Regions from separate parts of the Buttiauxella noackiae genome, predicted to be linked through region 1. Evidence: predicted binding sites of a transcription regulator. Region 1 holds the regulator's gene; each other region holds the start of a gene.

Region 1 (7,827 bases):
CCGCAACTTATGTAGCACCTGCTGCGGTTGCAGCTCCGGCCCCAGCTCCTGCCGCGAAAAAAGAACCTGTACTTAGCGATACAGAGAGTTACTTCAACCAGGCTATCAAAGATGCAGTTGCGAAAGGTGATGTTGATAAAGCCCTTAAACTGTTGGATGAAGCCGAACGCCTGGGATCGACTAGCGCCCGTAAAACCTTTATCAGCAGTGTAAAAGGCAAGGGGTGATGGTTTCCCCGCAGTGCTGATGTTTGAAGTTTGGTGCGCATGTTTATGCGCACCTTTTTTTTCCTTCGTCATCCTTCGAGCTGAGTCTGCGTTGGCTGCACTCACAAACCCAGGTCACTTACTTGAGTAAGATCCCTGGGATAGATGAGCCTCATCGTGAGGCTCACCCTGCGGGCCAGCGCGCTGTTCAAATCTGTTCCCGACAGATTTGTTTTTCCCTTGCCGCCTTGATTCAAGTCGAATGATTTAGAAGGATTGATTTATCACTGCCCAGTATTGTTAAACCGATGTTGTGCTTTTGCCTGCCACCCTCTACCTATTCTGCGTTACAATGACTGCCGGTTTTGTTTCGGAGAAATTCCCATGTCTGACGCGCTTTCGCCACTGCGCGCCTTACGTTTTGAAGCTGCGATTCCAGAAGGGTTGAGTGCGTCACTCCTTGACTGGCTGTTGCTTGAAGACTCAATGACCAAACGTTTTGAGCAGTATTGTTCCAAAGTTACTGCCCGCATTGTGCGTGAAGGTTTTTTCGAATCACATGTCGTTCTTCCTGAAGCTGATATGTTGCCGGAGTCTGGCCGTTATTGGTTGCGCGAAGTTGTGCTTTGCGGTGACGATGAGCCCTGGCTTTTGGGGCGCACGGTGGTGCCTGAGTCAACCCTTGAAGGACCAGAGCTTGCTTTACAAAGGCTCGGAACCACGCCGCTTGGACGCTATCTGTTTAGTTCATCTTCCCTGACACGGGATTTTATTGAGATTGGCCGCAGTTCGGAGCTATGGGGGCGTCGTTCCCGCCTGAGATTAGCCGGAAAACCACTGGTGTTGACCGAGTTATTCCTTCCTGCATCTCCGTTGTATCGAGAGGAAAAATAATGGAGTGGAGTCTGAAACAGGGTAAATGGCAGGCGTATCAACGTCTGATGCGGCTTGATAAGCCGATTGGCTCGCTTTTGTTGTTATGGCCCACACTATGGGCGCTGTGGCTTGCGACACCGGGCGTGCCTCCGCTAACTATTTTATGCGTGTTTATAGCCGGAGTCTGGATGATGCGCGCTGCGGGTTGCGTGGTAAATGACTACGCTGACCGCAAATTTGATGGGCACGTGAAACGCACGGCGCACAGGCCATTGCCGAGCGGGGCGGTAAGCGAGAAAGAAGCACGTATCTTATTTGCGGTACTGGTAGTGCTCTCGTTTTTACTGGTACTGACGCTGAATACCATGACGATTTTATTATCGGTGGCGGGGTTAGCGCTGGCATGGGTTTACCCGTTTATGAAGCGCTACACTCATTTGCCGCAAGTGGTGCTAGGGGCCGCATTTGGCTGGTCAATACCGATGGCATTTGCCGCAGTGAGCGAGTCTGTTCCACTTAGTTGTTGGCTGATGTTTTTAACCAATATTTGCTGGGCTGTGGCTTATGACACGCAGTACGCAATGGTTGACCGCGATGATGATCTGAAAATCGGCATTAAATCCACAGCGATCTTATTTGGCCGCTACGACAACCTGATTATCGGTATTTTGCAGTTTACGGTGATGGTGTTGTTGGCGGTGATTGGCTGGTTAAACGGATTAGGTGGGGCGTTCTACTGGTCTATAGCGCTGGCGGGGATGCTCTTCGTCCATCAACAACGACTGACGGCGAATCGTGACCGCGATGCTTGTTTTAAAGCTTTTCTGAACAATAACTATGTGGGCCTGGTATTGTTTATCGGGTTGGTGTTGAGTTACATACACCTCTGATATATCTCCCATCGTCCTTCAGGTTGCAGGGGTTGGTTGCTCTCATTGACCCGAATCACTGACTGAGTAAGCTCATCGGGATTCATTCGATTGCCGCCTACCTGCATCTAGAATTCGCTTCGGTATAAGAAACTAAATGGCGGATGACACTTTGTTTATCCGCCCTACAAATAGAACCGTAGGGCTAATAAGCAATCGCGCCATCCGCCAGATTTTCTTACTCGGTCGCAGCCTGCGACGTCGCACTCTCAATCGTCAAACGCACATCCGGCATAATCAGCTCTGCCAGCATCTGGTAGACCTTCATGGTTTCGGTTGGCTCTGCATCTCCGGTATCGCTGATATAGCCTTCATCGCGCAAGGTGAGTACCAGCGAGGTGAACACGGCTTTATCAAAGAACTCCGGCGCGTTAATCCCATGTAATACCGACAAACGTTGGGCGACGGTGCGGCTTTCGCGCTCCAGCGTCCCACGGTTGATGGATGGATTCGCGCTCAGCAGCCAGAAAGTAATGGCGTAACGTTGCAGTGTTTCGCGCACGCCTGCGGCCAGGAGCTGCATGGTGCGGGAACGAGCCGGGTTAATCAGCACTTCATCGTCAGTCAGCGTAACCAGTTCCTGACGTACAAACTCGTTGAGCAGTACCTCAATTTCACCGGCAAGCTCAGCTTTTTCCCAACGCAGGAACAGCTCAGCCTTCAGCATTGGGTAGAGAAGCTCGACCTGACGCAGTAGCTCGCTACGAGAAATGTGGCGATGCTGCGTGATAATTGCAGCCAGCAGAGAAGGCAACACCAGCATATGCAGGATGTTGTTACGGTAGTAAGTCATCAGCACTGCCTGCTCACGCGGCAGAATGATGATGTCACCAATTGTATCTTTCTCTACTTCAAACTTATTCATCTGCAACGCGTGTTCGATTAGCGCTTCTGCAGGCTGATCTGGTGCGGTAGCGTCCGGTGAATAGGGCACATTACGCAACAGGCTCAGGTAGCAGTTGAGCTGTTCGGTTAGTTGTTCGCGAGTCAGTGAACGCTGGCGTGATGCCAGTAGCGCGGTACAACACAGGTTCATGGCGTTTGCCGCGCCTGCATTGTTAATACGCACCATCAGTTCGGCAGCAATTTCATTAACCGTTGGCGTTAACCATGCCGGGCGGATGGCTTCAATCGGGTCGATTGAATCACGCCACTCAGGCACTCGCTGGTTGAGGAATGTCATCAACGGCATTGGTTCGCCGAAGTTAACATAGCCCTGGCCGAGGTTACGCAGCTTGCTCAGCCCACGCACCATCTGCATGAAGCTCTCTTTTTCTTTGGTCGCACCGCGCAGTTCTTTCGCGTAAGTCCCCACTTCCATTACATGCTCGTAGCCAATGTAAATCGGCACCAATGTAATTGGACGAGTACCGCCGCGCAGCATGGCCTGAATGGTCATCGACAGCGTACCGGTTTTCGGGTCAAGCAAACGGCCGGTACGAGAACGGCCACCTTCCACAAAGTATTCAACGGAATATCCACGGCTGAACAGCTCACCAAGATATTCACGGAACACGGTGGAGTAGAGTTTGCTGCCCTTAAAGGTACGACGAATAAAGAACGCGCCCAGGCGGCGGAAGATCGGGCCTGCTGGCCAGAAATTCAGGTTGATACCCGCCGCAATGTGCGGAGGAACAAGCCCCTGGTGATAGAGCACGTAAGACAGAAGCATGTAGTCCATGTGGCTGCGGTGGCAGGGCACATAGACAATCTCATGGCCGTCATGAGCCAGTTGGCGCACACGCTCAGCGTTATGAACGTTAATGCCCTGGTACAAACGGTTCCACGTCAGACCTAACACACGGTCGGTTAGACGAACGGCTTCATAAGAGAAGTTCGCCGCAATCTCTTCCATTAAGGCAACAGCATTTTGCTGCGCTTTTTCATGGGAGATTTTCTTGCTGCGCGCTTCATCTTCTACTGCACGGGCAATAGCTTTTGAGGCCAGAAGCTTATTAAACAGATCCTGACGTACCGGCAGACGCGGGCCAACAGTCGCTAAACGCTGGCGAGCAAAGTGCATACGCGCCACGCGTGCCAGTTTTTGGGCGATTTTTTTGTCTGTACCGTGATCGGTTGCCATCTGGCGTAGCGAAACTGGTGCAGAGAAACGCACAAAGCTGTCGCGCCCAAGCCACGAGACTGCGAAAAATTTCTGAATGCCGTTAAGCATTTTCAATGGCGGATTAACTTCGCCTTTTTCGCGGCCCGGAGAGCGGCCAAACATCACCGATACCGGCACCATCTGCACATCCAGATTTGGATTGCTGCGGTGTAAGTCGAGATAATCATGGAACAGCTTGATCGACTCTTCTTTTGGCGTGTAATAGGTGAACACGCGCGGACCGCCATGGATAAAGACATAGCGCGGCAATACCGCACCGTCGATCTCTAACGGTTCGAGAGGGTCGGGCAAGTTGTGCGCGAGGCATTGTGCGCGCAGGGTTAATAAGTCCGCCTTTGAGTTATAAGGCAGAACGTACATTATTGGGCGTGTGGGATCTAAGCCCAGTTCGGCTTGTGGATCAGCCGGAATGGACTTGCTCTTTACCAGAACGCCTAATGGTAAATTAAGTAATTTGTAGTAGATTCTTGGCCAGCCTGACATAAACGATGTAAAGCCTCAGGTTAATGATGCAAATTCGCCGCAAGAATATCAGAATCTCACCCAGATTTCTGTGGCGTTATAATTTTGACAAGCATTGATGCAAATAATTTGAAAAGGTTTCCCAAAATGGCGAGCAGTACCACTGGACTTACCCGTATCATCAAAGCCGCAGGCTATTCCTGGAAAGGGCTTAAAGCTGCCTGGATCAATGAAGCAGCGTTCCGCCAGGAAGGCGTTTCTGCCGTTATCGCCATTGCCATCGCATGTTGGTTAGATGTCGATCCTATCACCCGTATTCTACTTATCGGTTCAGTCGTGTTGGTCATGATTGTTGAGATTCTCAATAGCGCTATTGAGGCCCTTGTCGACCGTGTTGGCACTGATTATCACGAGCTTTCAGGACGCGCCAAAGATATGGGCTCGGCCGCTGTATTAATCGCAATTATCCTCGCGGTAATTACCTGGGTCACGCTGCTTTGGTCGCATTTGCGGTGATCTTTCCAGAATAGTTAAGTGCCTGGTTTTTTGCTTAATTTATGGTTCCAAATTGACCTTTGACTGTATATACTCACAGCATAACTGTATAAACACCCAGGGGGCGGAATGAAAGCGTTAACTACCAGGCAGCAAGAGGTGTTTGATCTTATTCGGGATCATATCAGCCAGACCGGCATGCCACCGACTCGTGCCGAGATTGCTCAACGTCTGGGGTTCCGTTCTCCGAACGCCGCTGAAGAGCATTTAAAAGCACTTGCCCGTAAAGGTGTGCTTGAGATTGTTTCTGGTGCCTCACGCGGCATCCGTTTGCTGGTGGAAGAAGTCTCCGGTATTCCGCTGGTTGGGCGTGTTGCTGCAGGTGAGCCACTCCTGGCACAGCAACACATCGAAGGCCATTATCAGGTCGACCCATCACTGTTTAAACCGAATGCTGACTTTTTGCTGCGCGTCAGCGGTATGTCGATGAAAGACATCGGCATTATGGATGGCGATCTGCTTGCGGTTCATAAAACACAGGATGTGCGTAATGGCCAGGTTGTTGTCGCGCGTATCGACGATGAAGTTACCGTTAAACGTCTAAAACAACAGGGCAATACCGTTCATTTGCTGCCAGAAAACAGTGAGTTTGAACCGATTGTAGTTGACCTGCGTGAGCATAACTTCTCTATTGAAGGGCTGGCTGTTGGGGTTATTCGCAACGGCGACTGGCTGTAAAATCTCTTCAGGTGATGCGCATTTAGAGTGCGCATCACCGTCTTAATTCTCTTTGATCTCCTTCAGGAGAGGTCATGCAATTATTCTCCACGGCGGATCGTGCGCTCTGGCGCCTCGCTTTACCCATGATTTTCTCCAACATTACCGTCCCGCTGCTTGGCCTTGTCGATACGGCTGTTATTGGTCATCTGGATAGCCCTGTTTATCTGGGCGGTGTTGCCATTGGTGCGACAGCAACCAGCTTCCTGTTTATGTTGCTGCTGTTTTTGCGAATGAGTACCACAGGGTTAACTGCGCAGGCTTTTGGAGCCAATAATCCCTCAGCGTTAGCTCGTGCACTAGTGCAGCCATTATTACTGGCACTAGGGGCTGGGGTGGCAATTGTCTTACTGCGTGATCCCCTCATTTCACTCGCTTTACAAATTGTCGGCGGCAATCAGGATGTGCTCGTACAAGCGCAACGCTTTCTTGAAATCCGCTGGCTGAGTGCGCCAGCCTCGCTTGCAAACCTCGTTTTACTGGGATGGTTGTTAGGTGTTCAGTACGCGCGAGCTCCGGTTATCTTGCTGGTTGTCGGCAATGTCCTGAATATCGTACTGGATGTGTGGCTGGTGATGGGGTTGCATATGGATGTTCAGGGGGCGGCGCTTGCGACTGTCACTGCTGAATACGCGACATTTATCATCGGATTGCTGATGGTGAAAAAGGTGATGGGGTTACGGGGTATCAGCTTTGAGATGCTCAAAAACTCGTGGCGTGGCAATGTTCGCCGCTTGCTGGCGCTCAATCGGGACATCATGTTGCGCTCGCTGCTGCTACAGGTTTGTTTCGCCTCAGTGACTATATTCGGTGCGCGCCTGGGCAGCGAAATCGTAGCCGTCAATGCGGTGTTGATGACGCTTCTGACGTTTACCGCTTATGCGCTTGATGGTTTTGCCTATGCCGTCGAAGCCCATTCCGGGCAAGCCTATGGTGCAAAAAATCGCGGTCAATTACTCGAGGTCTGGGGTGCGGCTTGTCGCCAGGCGGGTTTGGTCGCGCTGATGTTTGCCCTTGTGTATGCCCTGTTTGGTGAGCAAATTGTTTCTCTTCTGACGTCCATTCCCCAATTACAGCTCCAGGCCGATCGCTATCTCCACTGGCAGATTGTGTTACCCGTAGTCGGTGTCTGGTGCTACTTGCTGGATGGGATGTTTATTGGCGCGACAAGAGGCGCTGAGATGCGAAATAGCATGGCGGTTGCCGCTCTGGGTTTCGGGCTAACGCTCTTCACGGTTCCATATTTAGGCAATCACGGCTTGTGGCTATCCATCGCGGTGTTTCTGGCACTACGAGGCTTGTCTTTGGGGTGGATTTGGCGTCGCCACTGGCGGCAAAATAGTTGGTTTACCAATGTACAAATTTAAGCCATGTGGTTAAAGATTCTTAGTTTTATCCATACTGCCATATCCTTGGCTACAATTATTATCACGTCCAGCAGATAGTGGGTGTTAGTCGAACGGCAACACAATGGACGTTGGTAATTATTTAGCAGTTCTTAACCGATACGATGAGGATATTAATATGAATAAAGACGAAATCGGCGGTAACTGGAAACAGTTCAAAGGCACAGTAAAAGAGAAATGGGGCAAGCTGACTGATGATGATATGACTGTCATCGAAGGCAAACGCGATCAGCTAGTCGGTAAAATCCAGGAACGCTATGGATACCAGAAGGATCAGGCAGAGAAAGAAGTCGGTGAGTGGGAAACACATAACAAGTACCGCTGGTAATCAGCAACTCTCAGATGTGTGAAATCTCATAGGCTACCCGCCCAGGTACATGGAGGTACCGTTCCTTTCCCTTCCTTTCAAATCAACGCTGTTTAGCGCGACTTTTTCTTCGATTGAATTGAGTGATCATGCCCGCAAGCATCAGGATGGCTACAAGCTTCTACTTCTGCACACGCGCTGCATAAACCATGTGCCTCAATAACATTATGATGCAAAGCAAATC
Region 2 (7,827 bases), 1.7 Mb from region 1:
GTCGTGATGAAGTAGAAGAAGCATGGAAGTGGGTTGACTCCATCACAGAGGCGTGGGCTGCGGATAACGACGCACCTAAACCTTATCAGGCTGGAACCTGGGGTCCTGTGGCATCAGTTGCAATGATCACCCGTGATGGGCGGTCATGGAACGAGTTCGAATAATCTGAGTCATCCTTCGAGTGGCAGAGTTGTTGGCGGCACTCGAATGATTCAGCGGATAGAATTGGTGTAATTGTGCAAATATCGCGTAACAAATGATTTATATTTTACCGGTAACATGATCTAGCACTCGTACTGTGGAAATTTTTTAATTTAAAAGCCCTGACTGGATTCACCAGCAGGGCTTTTTTATTTACACTAGCTGAAGCGATTTTGCCCTGATGGTACGGAATGCCGCCTCACAAGATGAGAAAAGAGCCGGTAACGTCGACCACCTGCCTAAAGCGACGGCAGCCACTTTATGAGGACTTGTTATGAATCCTAATTTGTTACGCGTAACACAGCGTATTGTTGAACGCTCCCGCCAAACCCGTGAAGCCTACCTGGCACGGATTGAAAAAGCGAAGTCGAACACCGTACATCGCTCTGAATTAGCATGTGGCAATCTGGCACACGGTTTTGCCGCTTGCCAGCCAGAAGATAAAGCCGCGCTGAAAAGCATGCTGCGTAACAACATTGCGATCATCACGTCCTATAACGACATGCTCTCCGCTCACCAGCCGTATGAGTATTACCCTGACCAGATCCGAAAAGCATTGCATTCAGTGGGGGCGGTTGGGCAAGTTGCCGGTGGCGTCCCTGCGATGTGTGATGGCGTGACGCAAGGGCAGGATGGTATGGAACTGTCATTGCTAAGCCGTGAGATTATCGCAATGTCTACGGCAATCGGCCTTTCTCATAACATGTTCGATGGCGCGTTGTATCTCGGCGTGTGCGATAAAATCGTTCCTGGTTTAACCATGGCTGCATTGTCATTTGGCCATCTCCCTGCGGTATTTGTGCCATCAGGCCCAATGGCCAGCGGTTTACCGAATAAAGAAAAAGTACGTATTCGCCAACTTTATGCTGAAGGTAAAGTGGATCGCATCGCGCTTCTGGAATCTGAAGCTGCTTCTTACCACGCACCGGGTACTTGTACATTCTATGGCACTGCCAACACCAACCAGATGGTGGTTGAGTTCATGGGTATGCAGTTGCCAGGTTCTTCATTTGTTCATCCGGATGCCCCTCTACGCCACGAATTGACTGCTGCGGCAGCACGGCAGGTCACGCGTCTGACCGGCAATTGCAATGAGTGGATGCCACTCGGTAAAATGATTGATGAAAAAGTTGTTGTAAACGGCATAGTTGCCTTGCTGGCCACTGGTGGTTCAACTAACCACACCATGCACCTGGTAGCGATGGCTCGTGCGGCGGGCATTATCATTAACTGGGACGATTTCTCCGATCTTTCCGATGTGGTGCCACTGTTAGCACGTCTGTATCCGAACGGCCCGGCGGATATTAACCATTTCCAGGCCGCAGGCGGAGTGCCAGTTCTGATGCGTGAACTGCTCAAAGGTGGCTTGCTGCATGAAGATGTGAATACTGTAGCGGGCTTTGGTTTGCATCATTACACCATGGAGCCATGGTTGGATAACGGCCAACTGGCATGGCGTGAAGGCGCAACTACCGCGCTCGATACTGATGTTATCGCGACCTTCGAAAAACCATTCTCAAAACATGGCGGTACGAAAGTACTTAGCGGCAACCTGGGGCGTGCGGTTATGAAAACGTCTGCGGTGCCGGCGGAAAACCAGGTTATTGAAGCACCAGCAGTCATTTTCGAAAGCCAGCATGACGTCTTACCTGCTTTCGAAGCAGGCCTTCTGGACCGTGATTGCGTCGTTGTTGTTCGCCATCAGGGGCCAAAAGCGAACGGCATGCCAGAATTACATAAACTTATGCCGCCACTTGGGGTATTATTGGACCGCTGTTTCAAAATAGCGTTAGTCACTGATGGACGACTGTCGGGCGCATCAGGAAAGGTGCCCTCTGCAATCCATGTTACTCCAGAAGCTTATGATGGTGGGCTACTGGCAAAAGTCCGGGACGGTGACATGATTCGTGTCAACGGGCAAACGGGTGAACTGACATTGCTGGTCGATGACGCCGAGCTTGCAAAACGCACTGCATACCACCCGGATCTTAGCGCGGAGCGCGTTGGAACCGGCCGTGAACTATTTAGCGCGTTACGCGAACAGTTATCTGGCGCGGAACAAGGCGCGACCTGCATTAAATTTTAAGGACCGGACGCAGCACTTGCTGCTCTGGAAACGAATTATAAAGTTGGTTGAAGAGGCTCTTGAGATGAAAAACTGGAAAACTACTGCGGAACAGATCCTGAAAACAGGACCGGTTGTCCCGGTAATCGTAATTAACAAACTGGAACACGCAGTACCAATGGCTAAAGCTTTAGTTGCAGGCGGCGTACGTGTTCTGGAAGTGACTCTGCGTACTCCATGTGCAATGGATGCTATCCGCGCTATCGCTAAAGAAGTACCAGAAGCGATTATTGGTGCGGGTACGGTTCTGAACCCAGAGCAACTGGCAGAAGTAACTGAAGCTGGTGCTCAGTTTGCTATCAGCCCAGGCCTGACTGAGCCACTGTTGAAAGCAGCAACCGAAGGCTCAATTCCATTGATCCCGGGTATCAGCACTGTTTCTGAACTGATGCTGGGTCTGGACTACGGTTTGAAAGAATTCAAATTCTTCCCGGCAGAAGCTAATGGCGGCACCAAAGCGCTGCAAGCTATCGCAGGTCCATTCTCTCAGGTTCGTTTCTGCCCAACTGGCGGCATTACCCCTGCTAACTATCGCGACTACCTGGCGCTGAAAAGCGTTCTGTGCATCGGTGGTTCATGGTTGGTTCCGGCTGACGCGCTGGAAGCAGGCGATTATGATCGTATTACAACACTTGCCCGTGAAGCAGTTGAAGGCGCGAAATAACACGTCATCCTTCGAGCCGTAGATGCGTTGGCTTCCTCGCTCACCCCAGTCACTTACTAATGTAAGCTCCTGGGGATTTGCTGCGTCGCCGCCTTGAAGCAACTCGAATTATTCGTGTTATTGAATCCTCGCTCGAAAGAGCGGGGATTTTTTTAACCCGTTACACTTACTGCTTTTGTTGCGGCAATGGCCCGCGCAATGGCATCTTCTACACTGGAGCCCGTTGCCAGTGCCACACCCATCCGACGCTTACCGTTAATCTCTGGTTTACCAAACAGACGCACTTGCAAGCCCGCGCCTAGTGCGGCGCCCACATTGCCGTACTGCACGTTATCGCTGTTCAATTCTGGAAGGATCACCGCGGAAGCAGCAGGGCCATACTGGCGAATATCGCCAATTGGCAAGCCAAGGAAAGCGCGGACGTGCAACGCAAACTCTGAAACGTCCTGAGAAATTAGCGTCACCATGCCAGTGTCGTGTGGACGAGGGGAGACTTCACTAAAAATAACATCGTCACCGCATACGAACAGTTCGACGCCAAACAAACCGTAACCACCCAACGCCTTCACCACTTTTTCAGCGATTGCTTGCGCGCGACCCAGAGCGATATCGCTCATTTTCTGAGGTTGCCAGGATTCGCGGTAGTCGCCATCTTCCTGACGATGCCCGATTGGAGCGCAGAAATGCACGCCGTCGACAGCACTAATGGTCAGTAGGGTGATTTCGAAATCGAAATTTACCACGCCTTCGACAATCACTTTGCCTTTCCCCGCGCGGCCGCCTTCTTGCGCGTACTCCCATGCTTTGGCTAACTGATCTGCTGTGCGGATAAAACTTTGTCCTTTGCCGGAAGAGCTCATCACCGGTTTAACGATGCAAGGTAAACCGATTTCTTCAACGGCCTGTAAAAATGCCTCTTCGCTATCAGCAAAACGGAAGCTGGAAGTTGGGAGAGAGAGTTCTTCTGCTGCCAGGCGACGAATACCTTCGCGGTTCATGGTCAGTTGTGTTGCGCGCGCGCAAGGCACTACACACTGGCCCTGGTGTTCGAGTTCAACCAACATGTCTGTGGCGATGGCTTCAATTTCGGGAACGATGAAATCGGGCATCTCTACGGAAACCAACTTCTTAAGCTCGGCGCCGTCAAGCATATTAATGACGTGGCTGCGGTGAGCAACATGCATCGCGGGGGCATCGGCGTAGCGATCTACGGCGATAACTTCCAGACCAAGACGCTGGCATTCTATCGCCACTTCTTTTCCTAATTCGCCTGACCCTAACAACATGACTCGTGTAGCTGACGGACGAAGTGCTGTTCCCAAAATTGACATAATCTGTATACCCGAACGGAGAAAATAGACCGGCGGATTATAAACGAAAACGTTTGCGTGCGCAGCGATTTTCCCACTTGCGATACAGGGGTAATATCATTACACTGTTTAAATAAACAGTTAAACCGGAGCTGCAAAATGGCGGTTGAAATCAAATACGTTGTTGTACGAGAGGGGCAAGAAAAAATGTCTTTTGCCAGTAAAAAAGATGCAGACGCCTACGACAAAATGCTCGATCTGGCAGAAGTATTGAGCGAGTGGCTCATACACAGCCCCGTTGCTCTCGAAGAAGGGCAAAACGATGTGCTGGCTATGTGGATGGCAGAAAACAAAGACGTGCTTTCCTCCGTGCTGAAAAGCGGCAAATTGCCGGATCTGGAAAGTGCCACAGTAAGCGATGAAATTGCAGTCGATGACGTGGTTATTGAAGACCCCATTTCTGATGGCAAAGTTGCTGAACACCCGCGTAAACGCACGAAAGCTGCATAAGTTTTATCGCGTCGGGCTCCCGGCGCGGTTCTTTTCTCATCTTTAGCCTTATCAGACACTTCTTGACAGCCTTTGGCTTAACCTCAGATGTTAAGTTCTCACAAAGGGTGTCTCTAATGAGCAATTGGTTACAGCAGCTTCAGTCTATGCTGGGGCAAGCGACGCAATCCATCCAGAATCACACTGGTCAGAATCAATCCTCACAAACTCCTCAGGGAAACAATTCTCAGGGGCTGAGTAAGTTACTGGTGCCTGGCGCACTCGGTGGCTTAGCGGGTTTGCTGCTGGCGAGCAAATCGTCGCGGAAACTCCTGACCAAGTACGGCACCAGCGCGTTATTGGTCGGCGGCGGTGCGGTTGTGGGAAGTGTATTGTGGAACAAATATAAAGACCGCGTGCGTGAAGCCCATCAGGGTGAGCCGCAGTTTGGGCAGCAGCAGTCGCCTGTCGATGTGCGTACGGAGCGCCTGATTACCGCTCTGGTGTTCGCTGCCAAAAGTGATGGTCACATTGATGATAAAGAACGTCAGATTATTGAGCAGCAATTACGTGACGCGGGTATCGAAGGGCCTGGGCGTAATTTAATTCAGCAAGCAATCGATCAGCCTCTTGATCCGCAACGCCTGGTTCAAGGTGTTAATAACGAAGAGGAAGCGCTGGAACTTTATTTCTTAAGCTGTGCTGCAATCGACATTGATCATTTTATGGAGCGCAGTTATCTCAATGCGTTGGGGGATGCGCTAAAAATCCCGCAGGATGTACGCGAAGGTATCGAACAAGATATTCAGCAACAGAAACTCAATCTGCCGGGTTAACCCCGGCATTTTCCTTAAAATCCCACGTTACGCTTGCAAGGCTGTCTGAATTTGCCACCCTTACAGGGTGTTAACTCAAAAAGAAAAATGACATGCCACCAAAAGCAAAAAAAATTCCCCAGACCATGACCATGCATGGTGATACCCGCATCGATAACTATTACTGGCTGCGTGATGATGAGCGATCTGATGCGCAGGTACTTGATTATCTTCATCAGGAGAATGATTACGGTCATCAAATCATGAGTTCGCAGCAGGCATTGCAAGAACGCCTGCTTAAAGAGATGATCGACCGTATCCCTCAGCGTGATATTTCCGCACCTTATACGCAAAATGGTTATCGCTATCGCCAGATTTTCGAAACCGGTAATGAATACGCTATTTATCAGCGCCAGTCTGTGGTGTCGGAGGAGTGGGAAGAGTGGAGCACGCTGGTAGATGGCAATCGCCGTGCTGCCCACAGCGAGTTTTATACCATGGGCGGCATGAGCATTACGCCAGATAACACCGTTCTGGCGCTGGCAGAAGATTTCCTCTCACGCCGTCAATATGGACTGCGCTTCCGCAATCTGGAAAGCGGGAACTGGTATCCGGAAGTGTTGGATAATGTCGATAGCAGTTTTGTCTGGGCGAATGATTCCGCCACGCTTTATTACGTCCGCAAGCATCCCAAAACGTTATTGCCGTATCAGGTCTGGCGCCACACGGTTGGGCATCCATCCTCCGAAGATGAATTAGTCTACGAAGAAAAAGATGAAATGTTCTATGTCAGCGTGCATAAAACCACTTCGAAACACTTCGTTCTAATTTATCTCAGCAGTGCTACCACCAGCGAAGTGCTGTTGCTTGATGCCGAACTGGTAGACGCGCAACCGCAAAGCTTTTTGCCACGCCGCAAAGATCACGAATACACCCTCGATCACTTCCAGCATAATTTCTATATGCGCTCGAATCGGGAAGGTAAAAACTTTGGTTTGTACCGCACAAAAGTGCGTGATGAAAGCCAATGGGAAGAGCTAATTCCTCCGCGCGCAAACGTCATGCTGGAAGGCTTTACGTTATTTACCGATTGGTTGGTTGTTGAGGAAAGACAGCAAGGGCTGACCAGTTTACGCCAAATTAATCGCAAAACGCGCGAAGTGACGGGAATTGCTTTTGACGATCCTGCTTATGTAACCTGGCTTGGGCATAACCCGGAACCGGAGTCTTCGCGTCTGCGTTACGGTTACTCATCAATGACTACGCCAGATACATTGTTTGAACTGGATATGGATACCGGTGAGCGACGCGTGATTAAGCAAACCGAAGTTGCAGGTTTCGATGCCAGCCATTATCGAAGTGAACATGTATGGGTCACAGTACGTGATGGCGTTCAGGTGCCGGTTTCTTTGGTTTACCATCGTGAACATTTCCAGCGCGGGAGAAACCCTTTGCTGGTATATGGCTATGGCTCTTATGGGAGCAGCATGGATGCGGATTTCAGCAGCAGCCGTTTAAGTCTGTTGGACCGTGGCTTTGTCTATGCCATCGCGCATGTACGCGGAGGTGGCGAACTCGGCCAGCAATGGTATGAGGATGGTAAATATCTGAAGAAAATGAACACCTTCAATGATTATCTGGATGTCTGTGATAGCTTGCTTAAACAGGGATACGGTAACGAAAAGCTGCTCTATTCGATGGGCGGGAGTGCAGGGGGCTTACTGGTAGGGGCCGCAATTAATATGCGTCCAGAACTATTCCACGGTGTTGTTGCACAGGTGCCATTCGTTGATGTGTTAACGACGATGCTCGATGAGTCCATTCCACTCACGACCGGGGAGTTTGAAGAGTGGGGGAATCCTCAAGACCCTGAGTATTACCATTACATCAAACAGTACAGCCCGTACGATCAAATCACCGAACAAGCCTACCCGCACATGCTGGTAACCACCGGACTGCATGATTCTCAGGTGCAATATTGGGAGCCCGCTAAGTGGGTCGCAAAACTGCGTGAACTACGTAGTGACGATAACTTGCTGCTTTTATGTACTGATATGGACTCAGGGCATGGCGGGAAATCGGGGAGATTTAAATCTTACGAAGGTGTCGCTCTGGAGTTCGCTTTCTTGATAGCCCTGGCACAAGGAACTTTACCAGGGCGAGCGGGCTAGGCTGTTACTAATCCTCGAGATAATGTTTTAATGTCATTCTAAGATCTGGCGC
Region 3 (7,827 bases), on a different contig from region 1:
TGATGAACAGCACGATACCTTCCAGAACCATCTCGTAAAGCTGAGAAGGATGACGTGGTAAGACACCGTAGGTGTTAAACAGCGACTGCCATTCAGGGTGAGTCGCCAGCAGGCCAATATCTTCGCTACGGGAGCCAGGGAACAGCATCGCCCACTGGAAGTTAGGATCAACACGGCCCCACAATTCGCCATTGATGAAGTTACCCAGGCGACCAGCGCCCAGGCCAAATGGAATCAGAGGTGCAATGAAATCAGCAACCTGGAAGAAAGAGCGGTGAGTGCGGCGCGCAAACCAAATCATCACGCAGATAACACCAACCAGCCCGCCGTGGAAGGACATACCGCCATCCCAGACTTTAAACAGATACAGCGGGTCAGCAAGGAAAGATGGTAGGTTATAGAAGAAGACATAACCAAGGCGTCCGCCGAGGAATACCCCAAGGAAGCCAGCATATAGCAGGTTTTCGACTTCGTCTTTCGTCCAACCGCTACCTGGCTTATTAGCGCGACGACCCGCAAGCCACATAGCAAACACGAAACCAACCAGGTACATCACTCCGTACCAGTGCAAAGAGACTGGCCCGACGGAAAAAATCACCGGGTCAAATTCAGGGAAATGCAGATAGCCACTATTCATCTGTCACCACAAACCATTGTTACCCCACCGAAAGTCCACGATGGGTTGCAAGTACGCATCTGTGCAGATGCGCTCCGAAAGCAGCGGATCATAGCACAAAGGGGGGAAGGGTTAAGCCGGGCAAGTTGTAAAAGATATGTAATACCGGGTGTGGGGAAGAAACAACGAGCGCCTTAACGCCCACCGCGAATCAACCCACCCATACCGCGACGCTCCATGAAGGAAGCTACCTGATGGCGCACTTCTGTCGATAATTGAGCCTCCAGGCTACGCTGTGCAAGCTGTTGCGTCTCTTCCAGGCTAATGTGGCGCAACAGATATTTGACGCGAGCCACCGAGCGGCCGTTCATCGACAAATGGCGATAACCCATACCAACCAGCAGTGCCACGCACATCGGGTCACCCGCCATTTCACCACATAAACATAGGTCAATACCGTTACGTTCCGCTTCTTTCGCAATGTGGCTCAACGCACGGATCATTGCCGGATGAAGGCTGTCATACAGGCTTGCAACGCGAGTGTTATTGCGATCGACGGCCAGCAAATATTGCGTCAGGTCGTTGGTGCCCACAGAGATAAAATCAACCCGGCTGGCAAGGTGCCCCATCATAAATACCATCGACGGCACCTCAACCATCACGCCAATGCGCGGTTTAGGTAGCTCATAACCCAGCACTTCTTCCACTTCACGCCCGGCGCGATCAATCAGGCGGCGTGCCTCATCAATCTCGTCGATGCTGGTGATCATCGGTAGCAGAATGCTCAGGTTGCCCGTTGCCGCATTAGCTCGCAGCATAGCTCGCACTTGCACCAGGAAAATCTCTGGTTGGTCGAGCGTGATGCGGATCCCTCGCCAGCCCAGACATGGATTTTCTTCGCTGATAGGCATATATGGCAGTTGTTTATCCGCGCCGACATCGAGCGTTCGCAGCGTGACGGGTTTTTCATTAAACATCTGCAACATGCCCTGGTATTGGGCAACTTGTTCTTCTTCTGAAGGAAAGCCACTTTGCAGCATAAATGGTATTTCAGTGCGATATAGCCCTATACCATCAATACGACTGCCAAGTTGTTGCTCATGCTCCGGGCTCAAGCCTGCATTGAGCATAACTTGTACACGCTCACCGCTTTTCAGCGCTGCCGGGCTATCAACCTCATCTTCAACCAGGCGGCTGAGCTCATTCTCTTCGGTGATGAGTCGCTGGTATTCCTGCAGCAGCACTGTTTCAGGGTCAACCAGCAGTTCACCGCGATAGCCATCGACAACCAATGTGCGGCGATGAAGCACCGAGGGTTGAATATCAGCCCCCATGACGGTTGGAATGCCCAACGCCCGCACCATGATTGCAGCATGCGAGTTCGCAGCGCCATCACGCACCACAACACCAACCAGGCGGCTTTGCGGCAACTCAGCAAGCGTGGTTGCTGAAAGCTCATCAGCCACCAGCACAAAGCGTTCAGGCCATGTATTTGGGCTCTGAATGTTGTCATCAAGATGGAATAGCAGACGTTGACCGAGCGTGCGGAGATCGCCCGCTCGTTCTTTTAGGTAGCTGTCGCTGAGGCTTGCGAATTGCTCCGCAAATTTTTCGATGACTGTTTTAACTGCCCATTCTGCCACCGACCCTTTATCCACCTCTTCGAATAATTCACGACGAAGTCGGGCATCGGTAAGAAGGTGAGAATAGAGGTCAAAGATGGCGGCAGTTTCTTTCTGCGCCCCCGCGGCAAAGCGTTTGCTATAGCGGCGAAACTCGTTAGAAGCCTCTTCAAGGGCTGCAGTCAGACGTTCACGCTCAAGTGTCGTATCAAGTGTAGATGCCTCAGACACTTGCTCCATTAACGGGAGTGTCGAGTCCATCCAACCTTCTGCAATCGCCACACCCGGAGAGGCAGGCAACGCGCGAATACGCGTTTGGCGATATTGACCAAATAAGGCAGCTAGCTGTGATTGAGAGAGGATTGCTGCCATTTGTGTGGCGAGCGTTACGAGAAAAGACTCCTCGCTTTCATCATATTGCCGGTGCTCACGTTGTTGTACTACCAACACACCCAGCAACTGGCGGCGCTGGATGATAGGAACCCCGAGGAAGGCGCGGAAACGTTCTTCTTTTACTGCAGGAACATATTTAAAACTTGGGTGCTTCTGCGCATCCGCAAGGTTTATCGGCTCTGCAAGACGCCCAACCAGTCCGACAATGCCTTCATCAAATGCGAGTGTAATGGTGCGACCACGCGGCTTTTTAAGGCCACGTGTTGCCATCAGATAAAAGCAACGCCTGTCATGATCTGCAAGATAAACCGAGCATACCTCGGTATCCATCGCAAGGCAGATGTCCGTAACCAAAATATCCAGCGCCTCATTGAGGCGCGGGGCACTGGCAACCTTCTCGACTATTTCTCGCAGACGGGTAAGCATTTTTCGCGTGACTTAACCTCTTTTACGTCGCCATGCAGGCGCGTTATTACGTGGTGGCGCAACTTCCTGTAGCGGCATTACGACGCTTGCAAACTCTTTCATCACCCGACGATAAACATCGCGTTTAAAGGAGACGACCTGACGAACCGGATACCAATAACTAACCCAGCGCCAGCCATCAAACTCTGGAGTACTACTGGTTTGCATATTGATATCGTTATCGCTGCTGATCAACTGCAAGAGAAACCATTTTTGTTTCTGGCCGATACAAACCGGCTTTGTGTCCCAACGCACCAAACGTTTAGGTAACTTGTAACGTAACCAGTTTCGGGTCGAGGCGAGTATTCGGACATCTTTTCGCTGTAAACCCACTTCCTCGAAAAGTTCCCGGTACATTGCCTGTTCCGGGGATTCGCCAGGATTGATGCCACCTTGCGGAAACTGCCAGGAATGTTGACCAAAACGCCTGGCCCACATGACTTGACCCTGCCGATTACAGATTACGATACCAACATTCGGGCGGTAGCCATCATCATCGATCACCGGACTACCTCAAAACAAACTTAGATTAGGGCGATTGTTTCATACAAGCGCTAGACGGTAAACCACTGTGTAGCGGTTCTCAGAAGGAATAACATTTGAATAACTCACAAAATATGACCGAGTTATAAACATTAACACCGGTAGGCATCGTAGTTTATTCACTTTTTCTGTGGATATAACTGTGAAGAACTACCTTATACACTCGGGACAACTTAGGATAACTCCTGAAACAGGTTAAAAATACGAAATAAAATAACCAATATATTCAATGCAATAAAGATAAAATGAATAACTCACAGCTTAGTAGTGTGATGATCATCACACATGAAGATCCCTCACTGATGAAAGATCGACCAATGACGTTTTTATCCACAGATTGTGCCAACAAGTTAGTCACAATCTGGTGAAAAAATGGGTTTCACCCCTCAGTCAAGGCTGTAAATCGAACCAGTAGTGGGCATTTTTACCACTTATCCCATTTTTCTGTGGATAACCCGGTGTAAGATCCTGTTCATTGCCAGTGACCAGAATGGGAAAAGGTTTTTTCTAAATCACAAAACGATAATTTTTAATCTTAAAAATGATTAAAAATCAGTAAATTGCCATTCTTATCCCCGGCACGCTAAACTATCTTCCTATCGCGGGATAATTACGATTAATTTTTGACCAGCCAGTAATAAGACACTATGCAAACACTTAGTCCTTTACTTAACCCTCCAGAAAACGAACAGATTTTACTGACTCAAGCTCAGAAACTGGCAGGCTATACGCTAGGTGAACTGGCGACTTTAGCCAGATTACCGATCCCAAAGGATCTAAAGCGCGACAAAGGCTGGATCGGTGTTTTGCTCGAAGTATGGTTGGGTGCCAGTGCTGGTAGCAAACCTGAACAAGATTTCGCAGCATTAGGGATTGAGCTGAAAACCATCCCTGTGGATAGACTTGGCCGCCCGTTGGAAACGACTTTTGTTTGCGTGGCCCCGCTCACCGGCAACACTGGGGTGAGCTGGGAAACCAGCCATGTGCGCCACAAGTTAAAACGGGTGCTCTGGGTTCCGGTTGAAGGAGAACGGCAAATTCCTCTTGCGCAGCGGCATATCGGCACCCCTTTGCTGTGGACTCCTTCCGAAGAGGAAGAGCAGCAGTTACGCCAGGACTGGGAAGAGTTAATGGATTTGATTGTCCTCGGCCAGGTTGAGCGCATCACCGCACGTCACGGAGAAGTGTTGCAGTTACGCCCTAAAGCCGCCAACAGCAAAGCGCTAACCAATGCGTTCGGTGCTGATGGCGCGCCAATTCTTACGCTCCCCCGCGGTTTTTATCTGAAAAAGAATTTCACCGCCGCTTTGCTGGCTCGTCATTTCTTGTTGTAGATTCATTTAACTTGCACCCAGTTCCAGGCTGGCGTTTATAATTGGCGTTTTATATTTTCAGGCAGGATTTTTTAATGTTGTTTGCATGGATTACCGACCCTAACGCGTGGATGGCGCTGGGCACCCTGACGATTTTGGAAATCGTACTGGGTATCGACAATATCATCTTCCTTTCACTTGTCGTGGCGAAGCTGCCGAAAGCACAACAAGCTAAAGCCCGCCGTCTGGGACTGGGCGCTGCGATGATTATGCGTCTGGTGTTACTGGCGTCAATCGCCTGGATGACGCACTTAATTCACCCACTGTTTTCCGTGATGGGCCATGCGTTCTCGGCACGAGACCTCATTTTGACATTAGGTGGTCTGTTCTTAATCTGGAAAGCGAGTAAAGAGATTCACGAGTCCATTGAAGGTGAAGAGGAAGGAATGAAAACCAACGTTCACTCCTTCTTTGGCGCAATCGTGCAGATAATGCTGCTGGATATTATCTTCAGTCTGGATTCCGTTATTACCGCAGTTGGCCTGTCCGATCATCTGTTTATTATGATGGCTGCTGTAGTGATTGCCGTCATGGTAATGATGTTTGCTGCAAAATCGATTGGTGATTTTGTAGAACGCCACCCTTCGGTGAAAATGCTGGCGCTGTCATTCTTGTTGCTGGTCGGTTTTACGCTGATCCTGGAAGGCTTCGATATTCATGTGCCGAAAGGTTACATCTACTTTGCGATGTTCTTCTCAATCGCTGTAGAAACGCTAAATCTTATTCGCAACAAAAAGAACCCGCTTTAATCGTCTCGGGGGAGGTATTCTCGCTTCCCCTCTGTTTCTTTTAAGAATTTACTGCTTACTTTTCCTGGTTGCCCGAGTTATTACTAGACTGTATATGTCATTCCAAACCACACGAGGCGAATAACAATGAAAAAATGGGCAGTTATAATTTCCGCTGTCGGTCTGGCATTTGCGGTTTCAGGTTGTAGCAGCGATTACGTGATGGCAACCAAAGATGGCCGTATGATCCTGACAGATGGTAAACCGCAAGTCGATGACGACACCGGTTTAGTTAGTTATCGCGATCAGCAAGGCAATGAGATGCAGATTAATCGCGATGATGTTTCACAGATCATTGAACGTTAGTAAATACAGCGACTAAAGGTCAGCGCCTCGCTGGCCTGTAATACTTTTTCTTCATTTACCCCCTTCCGCTTTTCCCTTCCCTCTGCCATGTTTATAGTCCATTTTTGTCGGGCGTTTGCCTGACGGATAAGACAGTAGAATAAGGAAAGCGGCTATGCACTATCACCGTATCCCCCACAGCTCTCTTGAAATAAGTACGTTAGGGCTGGGAACCATGACGTTTGGTGAGCAAAACAGCGAAGCCGACGCTCATGAACAACTTGATTACGCTGTCAGCCAGGGCGTTAACCTGATTGATGTCGCGGAAATGTACCCTGTGCCACCTCGCCCGGAAACTCAAGGCTTAACAGAAACCTACGTCGGTAACTGGTTAAAGCAACGCGCGAATCGCGAGAAGTTAATTATCGCCACAAAAGTCAGTGGCCCAAGCCGCAACAACGATGCCGGCATCCGTCCCAATCAAATGCTGGATCGCCGAAACATTCGCGATGCGCTGGACGCCAGCCTGAAACGTTTGCAAACCGACTATATCGATCTTTATCAAGTTCACTGGCCGCAACGAGCCACTAACTGCTTTGGCAAACTGGGATATACATGGACCGATAACGCAGTACCGGTCACCCTACTTGAAACCCTGGAAGCACTCACCGAGTTCCAGCGTGCCGGGAAAATCCGCTATATCGGTGTCTCCAATGAAACGCCATGGGGCGTGATGCGTTACCTGCAACTTGCTGAAAAGCATGATTTGCCGCGTATCGTCACCATTCAGAACCCCTACAGCTTAGTAAACCGCAGCTTTGAAGTGGGGCTTGCAGAAATTACTCAGCGCGAAGGTGTGGAGTTGCTGGCTTATTCCTGTCTGGCGTTCGGAACACTGACGGGTAAATATCTTAACGGAGCTAAACCTGCTGGCGCTCGCAACACGCTGTTTAGCCGCTTCACTCGTTATAGCGGTGAACAGACTCAGCATGCGGTTGCAGCCTATGTTGATGTTGCGAAGCGACACAATATTGACCCAGCCCAAATGGCACTCGCATTTGTTCGCCGTCAGCCATTTGTTGCCAGCACGCTGTTAGGTGCCACCACACTTGAGCAGTTAAAGACTAACCTTGAGAGCCTACATCTGGACCTAAGCGAAGAGGTGATTGAAGAGCTGGAAGCGGTGAACCGCGTTTATACTTATCCTGCGCCTTAAACTATAAACCCCTCTCCAGTTGGAGAGGGGAAATTCTCTATTTCTGACGAACCTGCCAAACCCACAATCCTGCAATAGCCAGCGCAAACACAGCACCGAAACCAATGCCAATGCCGACTATCGATGCGCCAGTTTTAACCGCCAGCGAATACAACCCAAGCATCAGTAACATCGCGGTATTTTCACCGAGATTCTGCACTGCAATCGCATTCCCTGCGCCCACCGAATGCTTCCCTCGTTCCTGAAGCAATGCGTTCAGCGGCACAACGAAGAAACCACCCATAATACCAATCAGCACCAGCAGCATATAAGACGGCAGCAATGCGGTTTGCATGGCGAAGAACAGTACGCCAACGCCAATCAAAATACCGGCAGGCATACAACGCGCGACAGTTTTAAGCGTCACCAGTTTTGCCGCTGCACCGGCCCCAACGACAATCCCCACCGCCACCATCGCATTCAAATACGTTGGCGTCGCGTTATCGGTAATACCCAGCGCGACCGGCACCCACAACACCAGCAAGAA
Region 4 (7,827 bases), on a different contig from region 1:
CATCTTTGACTTCATCCTGAATAATTTCCGCCGTCGTGCGGCCTGTATCGTCTTCGTCAGGGCTCAACAGGTCAGTGTTATTGCGCTGCCATTCATCGCTGACTAATTTTTGCAGTTGTTCAAAGGAAAGATGAGCAATGCGCGAAAATGAACTCTCGCGTTTGCCTTTCTGCACGGGAAGGGAGCCTGCAAGTGCGCGGGCGAGGGCTGATTTCCCACTGCCGTTGGCACCCACAAACGCCCAGCTTTCACCGGCGCGAATGGTTAAGTCATTGAGGGCCAGAGTTCGGGTGTCGCTAAGGTGAAAGATCCCTTGCGAAATTTGCAACGTCGACATAGTTCATCCCATTTTTTGCAGTCATTAAACTCAGATTTACGGATTGCCTGTCTTGTTGTCAATTCGCCAGTTTTATTTAGCACAGAGTGGCGATAATCACGCGATCGGCATTAAAAAATGCTATGACTTCAGCACCTTCTACCAGTTGCTGGGTTTCCACTACATTATTTGGAACGGTAGCACAAAGCGTTTGTCCATCAGGTAATTGCACCAGAACTTCGCTTTGTTCCGCACCTTGCTGAATATTGCTGACAATGCCGGTGAGTTGGTTTTCTGCGCCACTTGCACGTTTTGCATCGGTGGTGATTTCTACCCACGGTGCTTTAATCAGCACTAGGACTTCTTTGCCTTCGCTCAAACCCAGGCGTTCTGCGCTTTGACGGGTAATTGCTGCTTGTAAGCGCGTCGAACCATCAGCCAGCAATATATCAACATGTTGCTGAACTTTTTCACTGTCACGGTGCAGCACGGTGCCAAAAAGCTGATTACGGGCGCTGGTTTGCAATGAAAATCGTGAGATTGCCGCGAGTAGACTATCGAGCGGCAGCGCGTCATCACGCAGTACATCAAAAGCTTTTTGTTGGATTTGCGCCAGCAGTTCATACAGTTGGATAAGACGTTCGCCATAGCGTGTCAGTATCGCGCCTCCGCCACCTTTACCGCCTGTTGCTCGTTCAACTAATGTCTCGTCGCTTAACTGATTCATCTCGTTGATAGCATCCCAGGCACTTTTGTAGCTGATGCCCGCAAGCTTTGCACCCTGGCTAATTGAGCCGGTATGTTGTATTTGTTTAAGTAGCGCGATACGACGTGGATCGGCGAACAGCCGCTGCTGGAGTTTCAGCGTCAGTAAAATTTCAGCTTGCATAACCTCTCCGCAATAATGAAAACGCCATTTTCCTCTATTGCGCGGGGTTGGGCAAATCGCACAAAAGGAGAGTGCGTTTTTCTGTCAGCTCGTTAGAATAGCCGCTCTCACTTTTGTTGGAGGCATCCATGTTAGAGTTATTGAAAAGCTTGGTGTTTGCCGTGGTCATGGTGCCAATCGTTATGGCGGTGATCCTCGGTCTTATCTATGGATTGGGTGAAGTCTTTAACGTCTTCTCAAAAGTCGGTCATCGCGACCAACCGAAACAAAACCATTGATTTTCTAACGCCCGCTGATGCGGGCGTTTTCTTTATACTCTATACAACTCAGTTAAGTTCATTAGAAGTTCAGTAACGGCAGCACCGTCGGTATTTGCGACAGCAGGTAAAGCACCAGCCCGATTGCCCCCCCAACCAACGTGCCGTTAATACGGATAAACTGTAAGTCTTTACCAATATTCAATTCGATTTGCCGCGACATATCCTGCGCATCCCAACTTTTGACCGTGTCGCTAATATGGCGAGTCAGGAACGCAGCAAACTCAGGAGCAACCTTTTGTACTGCCTGTTCCAGATGCTCGTTTAATGAAGCGCGTAACGCGCTGTCAGCAACCAACGTTTCCCCAAGCCACTGTCCAGCCTCAGCAATTCGCTGTTTCACTCGCGAGTCCTCAGCATTAACATCAACCTTCAGCCATTGCCGTAAATCGCCCCAAAGTTCGCCCAAATAGCGGTTAAACGCCTCATCCTCTTTCAAATAACTCTTAATGTTGTCTGCTTTTTCCGCCATCTGAGGCGAGTGTTTAAGATTCTCAATGAGCTTTAATGTGGCGCGATCAAATGCCTGGCGGATCTGGTGGCCTTGATCGTGACTGATATCATCGAGAAATGAGTTCACCGCATTGGAAACCAGCTCTGCACTGTGCTCCCCGAGCCATTCTGTTGGTAACAATTTAGCTTTACGCGGGTGCTCCGTTTCTAGCCAGCGCACAATCTGGTGGGCAATAAACGCCCGCGTACTGTCACGTTTAATCAGTGCCAGCATTTGAGCAATCACAGCATCAAGCAGTTCCTGATGGCGGTTATTTTTGGTCAGGCTTTCCAGCAACAGAGCACTTGAATGCGTTAAATCGACTTTATCAATGGCCTTATGCACCGCCTGGCGAATCAAGCGCTGGATACGCGCATCGTCTGTTAAGTCCAAAAATGCGCTCATCACTTGCAGCAGATGCTGACCAACGCGCTGTGCATTGTCGGGCTTGCTAAACCACTGGCCAATCATATGCGCCGGTTCGTGTCGGCGAATCAGCGTTATTAGTGATTGAGTATCAAGAAATTTTTCCTGCACAAAGACACCCAGGTTTTCACCAATGCGGTCTTTGTTGCGCGGAATAATCGCCGTATGACGGGAAATAAAGGGGATTGGCACGCGATGAAACAATGCGGTAACGGCAAACCAGTCAGCGAGTGCACCTACCATAGCGGCTTCAGCAATCGCTTTTAAGCCGCTAACCCAGAATCCCGGTGGCAAAAAGAGGGTTATCACAAAAGTCACAGCCGCAATCAGCAGCAAGGAAAGCGCAAGGCGCTTGGTGCGTTTCAGTTCAGTCATTTTCTCCATTAACTAAGCATAGAACGGTGAGGGCTGAAGCGGTAGGGCAAATGTGGGTTGCGATTCATCTTGATCTGTTTCGGCTAATTAAATTCTCCACCTCTTCAAATCGTTATAAGAATCTGCCTGCAAGTGACTTGATCGGCTCGTTCATTTAACGATACTGTATATATATACAGTAAATTGTTCGTATGGGATTCAAAATGTCGCAAACGTTTTTAATTTTTTATCAATCAACGACGTATGGAGAATGACTATGGCAGCCTTTCCATCACCTGCACAGGACTATGCTGAAAAGGGCATCGATCTTCATGAGTTACTGGTTAAGCGTCCTGCTGCTACATACTTCGTGCGCGCATCTGACGATTCGATGAAAGAGGGCGGTATCGGCAATGGTGACCTGCTGGTAATCGACAGTGCAAGAACTGCGGTGCATAACAACATTGTCATTGCGGCGATTAATGGCGAATTTGTCGTCAGACAACTACAGCTCAGGCCTGTGATTCAATTGACTCCGCTTAATCGTTCTTTCCAGCCCATTCGTCTCGGTGAAGAAGCGCTGGAGATATTTGGTGTTGTGACTTACGCCATTAAACAGATGAGTTAATGATGTTTGCCCTGGTCGATGTAAATAGCTTCTATGCCAGCTGTGAAACGGTTTTTCGACCCGACCTGAAAGGGAAACCGGTGGTGGTGTTAAGTAACAATGATGGGTGCGTGGTGGCCTGCAACGCTGAGGCTAAAAACTGTGGTGTACAAATGGGTGGTCCCTATTTCAAACAGAAGGAACTCTTTCATCACTATGGTGTTACTGCTTTTAGTAGCAACTACGAGCTGTATGCCGATATGTCCGAACGGGTGATGACAACGCTGGAAGAAATATGCCCGAGCGTTGAAAAGTATTCTATTGATGAAGCATTTTGCTATTTCTCGGACGTGCATAATTGCCGCAACCTGGCGGAGCTAGGGCGGCATATCCGCGCCACGCTTTTGCTATATACCCACTTGACCGTAGGCGTGGGTATAGCTCCGACAAAAACTCTCGCTAAACTTGCGAACCATGCAGCGAAGAAATGGCAGATACGAACAGGAGGAGTGGTTGATCTGTCTGGTGTCGACCTGCAACGTAAACTGATGGCGAAACTGGCAGTCAGTGAAGTATGGGGAATTGGTCGTCGGATTAGCAAAAAGCTCGACGCCATGGGTATCAAAACTACCTTACAACTTGCAGAGACTGACATTCGTTTTATACGCAAACACTTCAGCGTGGTTCTTGAGAGAACGGTACGTGAACTACGTGGGGAATCTTGTTTGGGATTTGAAGAGTTTGTGCCAACGAAACAAGAGATCATCTGTTCTCGTTCGTTTGGGGAGCGTCTTACTGAGTACGAACACATGCGTCAGGCGCTGTGTAGCTATGCGGCACGTGCCGCAGAAAAACTGCGGGCTGAACATCAGTATTGCCGCCATATTTCGGCTTTCGTCAAAACATCACCATTCTCAGCAAATGAACGTTATTACGGTAACCAGGCGATGGTGAAACTCCTGACTCCGACGCAGGATACGCGCGACATTATCGCTGCGGCTACCTGCTGTCTGAACGGCATTTGGCGAAACGGCCTCCACTATCAAAAAGCTGGGGTTATGCTAGGCGACTTTTTTAGTCAGGGGGTGGCACAGCTCAACCTCTTTGATGAGAATCCGCCTCGAGCCAACAGTGAAGCTCTTATGCAGGTCATTGATGATATTAATAATAAGAAGGGTAAAGGGACTCTGTACTTTACTGGGCAGGGGATTGAGCAACCGTGGAAAATGAAAAGAGCAATGCTCTCACCACGTTATACCACGCGTTATTCAGATTTGCTGAGAGTGTAACAAGGGGGAGGTAGTGCCCGGAGAGTTTCTCTCTACTCAAAATACAGACATAAAAAAGCAGCCATACAGGCTGCTTTTTAAGATGTTACTGGTCGGCACGGAGAGATTCGAACTCTCGACCCTCGCCACCCCATGACGATGCGCTACCAGGCTGCGCTACGTGCCGAAGCATGAAAAATAATACTACTTATCTGGCGATCGTTTGCAAGATGGCTTATTGCTAACTGGTTCATAAATATACAATCAGTTGGCAATAAAGCGCTTCTCATCCGTCAGCACTTGCAGCAATAACCCAAGCTGTGGCTTGGTTTCTTTGATGCTTTCGCCTTTCAGATCATACATCCGATAGTTGCCATTGTTATCAAGCACCAGCGTCATGGTCGGCAAAGTAATCGCAAGGCTGTTGTTATCAGCACCAACCACCCAGTTATTACGGCGTGTCGCGGCAAACAAGTCTTCACCTTGTGAATATTCATTCGCTGGGTTTTTGACATGAAGCAGGCGCTGCATCAGCGTTGTCATGACATCCTGGTGATCGGTGAGCTTCGTAATGGTCTGCGCAGGTGTGCCCGGCCAATGGATAACCAGTGGCACCTGAATTCGTGAACGTGACCATGCGAAGGAGTCTTGCTGCTCTTTACCAAGAGGTACACCGTGGCCTGCGGTAATAATCACCACTGTATTCTGGAGCTTACCTGAGGCTTCTAGCGCATCAAGTACACGTTTGATTTGCTCATCAACGTTACCAGCTGCGCGCGCATAGCGGCGCGCAAAGGCTTGCTGATTAGTATCTGCCGTGATGCTGGTGCCGTTAAAGGCAACCCATGAGAACCAACGATTGTCATCAGATGCGTACTGTGTCAGCCAGTTAATCCATTGCGAGGCTGTTTGTCCATCAGATTGGCTCTGTGCTGAAGGCAAAGAGAAGTCAGACAACAGGGCCTGGCGGTACATTGACGAGTCAAAACCATCGGAAGCGAACAGCCCCAATTGATAACCTTGTTGGTTCAATGCAGTAATTAATGCTGCTGGGATTCGGGCTGATAAAACACCATCCATATAGGCAGGCGAAATCCCATAGAACAGGCCAAAAATACCGCTGTCGGTACCGTTACCTGCACTCATATGTTGCTTGAAGTTAATGTTACTGGCCGCAAACTCGTTAAGATTCGGCAGGTTTTTCGGCGCGTATTCAGCGTTCAGACCATCGACGGTAATCAGCAATACATTGTGGCCCGCGCCCATATCACGGAATTGCAGATCGCTCAGTGGGTACTGTACTGATACAGCTTCAGGATTACCCTGTTCCACCAGTCGACGTTGGTACTCTTTCGCATCCAGCAGGCCATGTTTTTCGAGGAAACGACGGGCTGTCATTGGATAGGAGAGCGGCAAGTTGGCACGCTGCATGGTAACCGGGCGATAGAAATTCGCATCAGCCCAGATATACATAATATGGCTGCTGAAAAATGCGACAAAAAACAGCACAACAACAGGTTTTGCATAGTGTTTACGACGCCCCAGGCTGCGCAGTTTCTGCCAGCTCCAGGTCGCAAACAGCATTTCAATCAATAAAATGACCGGTACGCTGATAAACATCAGCTGCCAATCTCGCGCCATTTCACTCTGGTCGGGGTTAATCACCAGTTCCCAGACAATCGGATTAAGATGGAGATGGAAGCGAGTAAAGACTTCGCTGTCGATAAGCAGAAGTGTCATGCCTGCGGTAGCAAGCGCAGCCGAGATAAAGCGCATCAGGCGCTGTGACATCACAACGAAGGTCAGCGGGAAGAGAATCAGCAGGTAAGTGGCGAAAACCACAAAACTAAAATGACCGATAACACTCAGCCAGGAGTAGATACGACCCGTGAGTGTTGCCGGCCAGTCAGCGACAAATAGATAGCGGCTACCCAGCAGCGTTGCCAGCAGGATATTGAACAGGGCGAACCAATGTCCCCAACTGACCATCTGGGAAACTTTTTCGCGGTAGCGCTGACGATTCGTCACCATAACGTGTAACTACAATCCCTTAATGAGCTTTGTCTTCGCTCACGGAGGCTTGCAGTGCCTCTGCGAAAGAGCGAGCCAGTGAGCGGCGTTGAGCAGAAGCTACACTGGTATTAATCAGGTTGGTGACCATATTTCCCAGCACCATCAGGGAAAGATCGGTTGGCGTTTGGTGCTTTTCCAGCACGCTCGCCAGTTCACTCAACAGTTCTTCGACGCGTTCGTCACTATAACGGGATATTTGTGGCATAAATTAACAATCAATTAGATTCAGGAAAGGGCGTTATCTTACCGTAGAAGGACCTGTTTTTCTGCTTTTTTATCTTTCCCCGTCATACTTCAAGCTGCACGTGCGTTGGCTGCCTTCGCTCACCCGAATTATTTAGGGGAGGTTGCACTAGGCTACTGGCAATGGTTGAATACCGCCGGGTCTAAAAGGAGAGTTTATCATGAGTCTGGATATCAACCAGATTGCCTTACACCAGTTGATCAAACGCGGCGAACAGACACTTGAAGTCGTGCTGCGTGATTCTCTGTTGGCAACGAACGGCGCCGTAGAAGAAATGATGGCCGAATTGCACCGCGTATATAGTGCAAAAAATAAAGCATATGGTCTGTTCAGCGAAGAGAGTGAATTAGCAGAAGCGCTGCGTTCACAGCGAAAAGGTGATGAGGATTTCCTCGCCTTCAGCCGCGCTGCGACCGGCCGTTTGCGTGATGAGCTGGCAAAATATCCATTTGCTGATGGCGGCATTGTGCTGTTTTGCCAATATCGTTACCTGGCGGTGGAGTATTTACTGGTCGCAGTGCTGAACAATTTAAGCAGCATGCGCGTCAACGAAGAGCTGGATATCAGTTCCACGCACCATCTGGACATCAACCACGCCGATATCGTGGCGCGTATCGATCTGACCGAATGGGAAACTAACCCGGAATCCACGCGTTACCTGACTTTCCTGAAAGGGCGAGTGGGGCGCAAAGTGTCCGATTTCTTTATGGATTTCCTCGGTGCAAGCGAAGGTTTAAACGCCAAAGCGCAAAACAAAGGTTTATTGCAAGCGCTGGACGATTTCACCAGCGAAGCACAACTGGATAAAAACGAACGTCAGGCCGCACGTCAGCAGGTTTA

Evidence for each region. Region 1 encodes LexA, which represses DNA repair genes until DNA is damaged. Its sites were predicted from a motif close to TNCTGTATGTACATACAGNA; they were not measured.
Region 2: a site for LexA is predicted at 4,424-4,443, ahead of IX31_RS00645 (YebG family protein). Genes of this name have one in related genera too.
Region 3: a site for LexA is predicted at 4,034-4,053, ahead of mutH (DNA mismatch repair endonuclease MutH). Genes of this name have one in related genera too.
Region 4: a site for LexA is predicted at 2,978-2,997, ahead of umuD (translesion error-prone DNA polymerase V autoproteolytic subunit). Genes of this name have one in related genera too.

Annotation. Positions count from the first base shown of each region.
Region 1 covers NZ_JPRU01000001.1:1,843,072-1,850,898, reverse strand. The annotation lists gene malM (maltose operon protein MalM) at 1-227, shown strand, start outside; gene ubiC (chorismate lyase) at 591-1,100, shown strand; gene ubiA (4-hydroxybenzoate octaprenyltransferase) at 1,100-1,972, shown strand; gene plsB (glycerol-3-phosphate 1-O-acyltransferase PlsB) at 2,190-4,619, opposite strand; gene IX31_RS08340 (diacylglycerol kinase) at 4,746-5,114, shown strand; gene lexA (transcriptional repressor LexA) at 5,223-5,831, shown strand; gene dinF (MATE family efflux transporter DinF) at 5,906-7,237, shown strand; gene IX31_RS08325 (CsbD family protein) at 7,395-7,604, shown strand; gene zur (zinc uptake transcriptional repressor Zur) at 7,697-7,827, opposite strand, start outside.
Region 2 covers NZ_JPRU01000001.1:149,524-157,350, forward strand. The annotation lists gene zwf (glucose-6-phosphate dehydrogenase) at 1-164, shown strand, start outside; gene edd (phosphogluconate dehydratase) at 476-2,287, shown strand; gene IX31_RS00635 (bifunctional 4-hydroxy-2-oxoglutarate aldolase/2-dehydro-3-deoxy-phosphogluconate aldolase) at 2,352-2,990, shown strand; gene purT (formate-dependent phosphoribosylglycinamide formyltransferase) at 3,143-4,321, opposite strand; gene IX31_RS00645 (YebG family protein) at 4,460-4,810, shown strand; gene IX31_RS00650 (tellurite resistance TerB family protein) at 4,927-5,625, shown strand; gene ptrB (oligopeptidase B) at 5,718-7,775, shown strand; gene exoX (exodeoxyribonuclease X) at 7,783-7,827, opposite strand, start outside.
Region 3 covers NZ_JPRU01000002.1:214,316-222,142, forward strand. The annotation lists gene lgt (prolipoprotein diacylglyceryl transferase) at 1-637, opposite strand, end outside; gene ptsP (phosphoenolpyruvate--protein phosphotransferase) at 811-3,057, opposite strand; gene rppH (RNA pyrophosphohydrolase) at 3,070-3,600, opposite strand; gene mutH (DNA mismatch repair endonuclease MutH) at 4,287-4,973, shown strand; gene IX31_RS09505 (TerC family protein) at 5,048-5,761, shown strand; gene IX31_RS09510 (YgdI/YgdR family lipoprotein) at 5,888-6,106, shown strand; gene IX31_RS09515 (NADP(H)-dependent aldo-keto reductase) at 6,261-7,301, shown strand; gene lplT (lysophospholipid transporter LplT) at 7,339-7,827, opposite strand, start outside.
Region 4 covers NZ_JPRU01000002.1:980,090-987,916, reverse strand. The annotation lists gene modF (molybdate ABC transporter ATP-binding protein ModF) at 1-337, opposite strand, end outside; gene modE (molybdenum-dependent transcriptional regulator) at 414-1,205, opposite strand; gene IX31_RS22395 (AcrZ family multidrug efflux pump-associated protein) at 1,334-1,483, shown strand; gene IX31_RS12960 (DUF445 domain-containing protein) at 1,545-2,825, opposite strand; gene umuD (translesion error-prone DNA polymerase V autoproteolytic subunit) at 3,067-3,423, shown strand; gene IX31_RS12950 (Y-family DNA polymerase) at 3,426-4,691, shown strand; tRNA gene IX31_RS12945 (tRNA-Pro) at 4,781-4,857, opposite strand; gene yejM (LPS biosynthesis-modulating metalloenzyme YejM) at 4,935-6,701, opposite strand; gene IX31_RS12935 (YejL family protein) at 6,721-6,948, opposite strand; gene yejK (nucleoid-associated protein YejK) at 7,148-7,827, shown strand, end outside.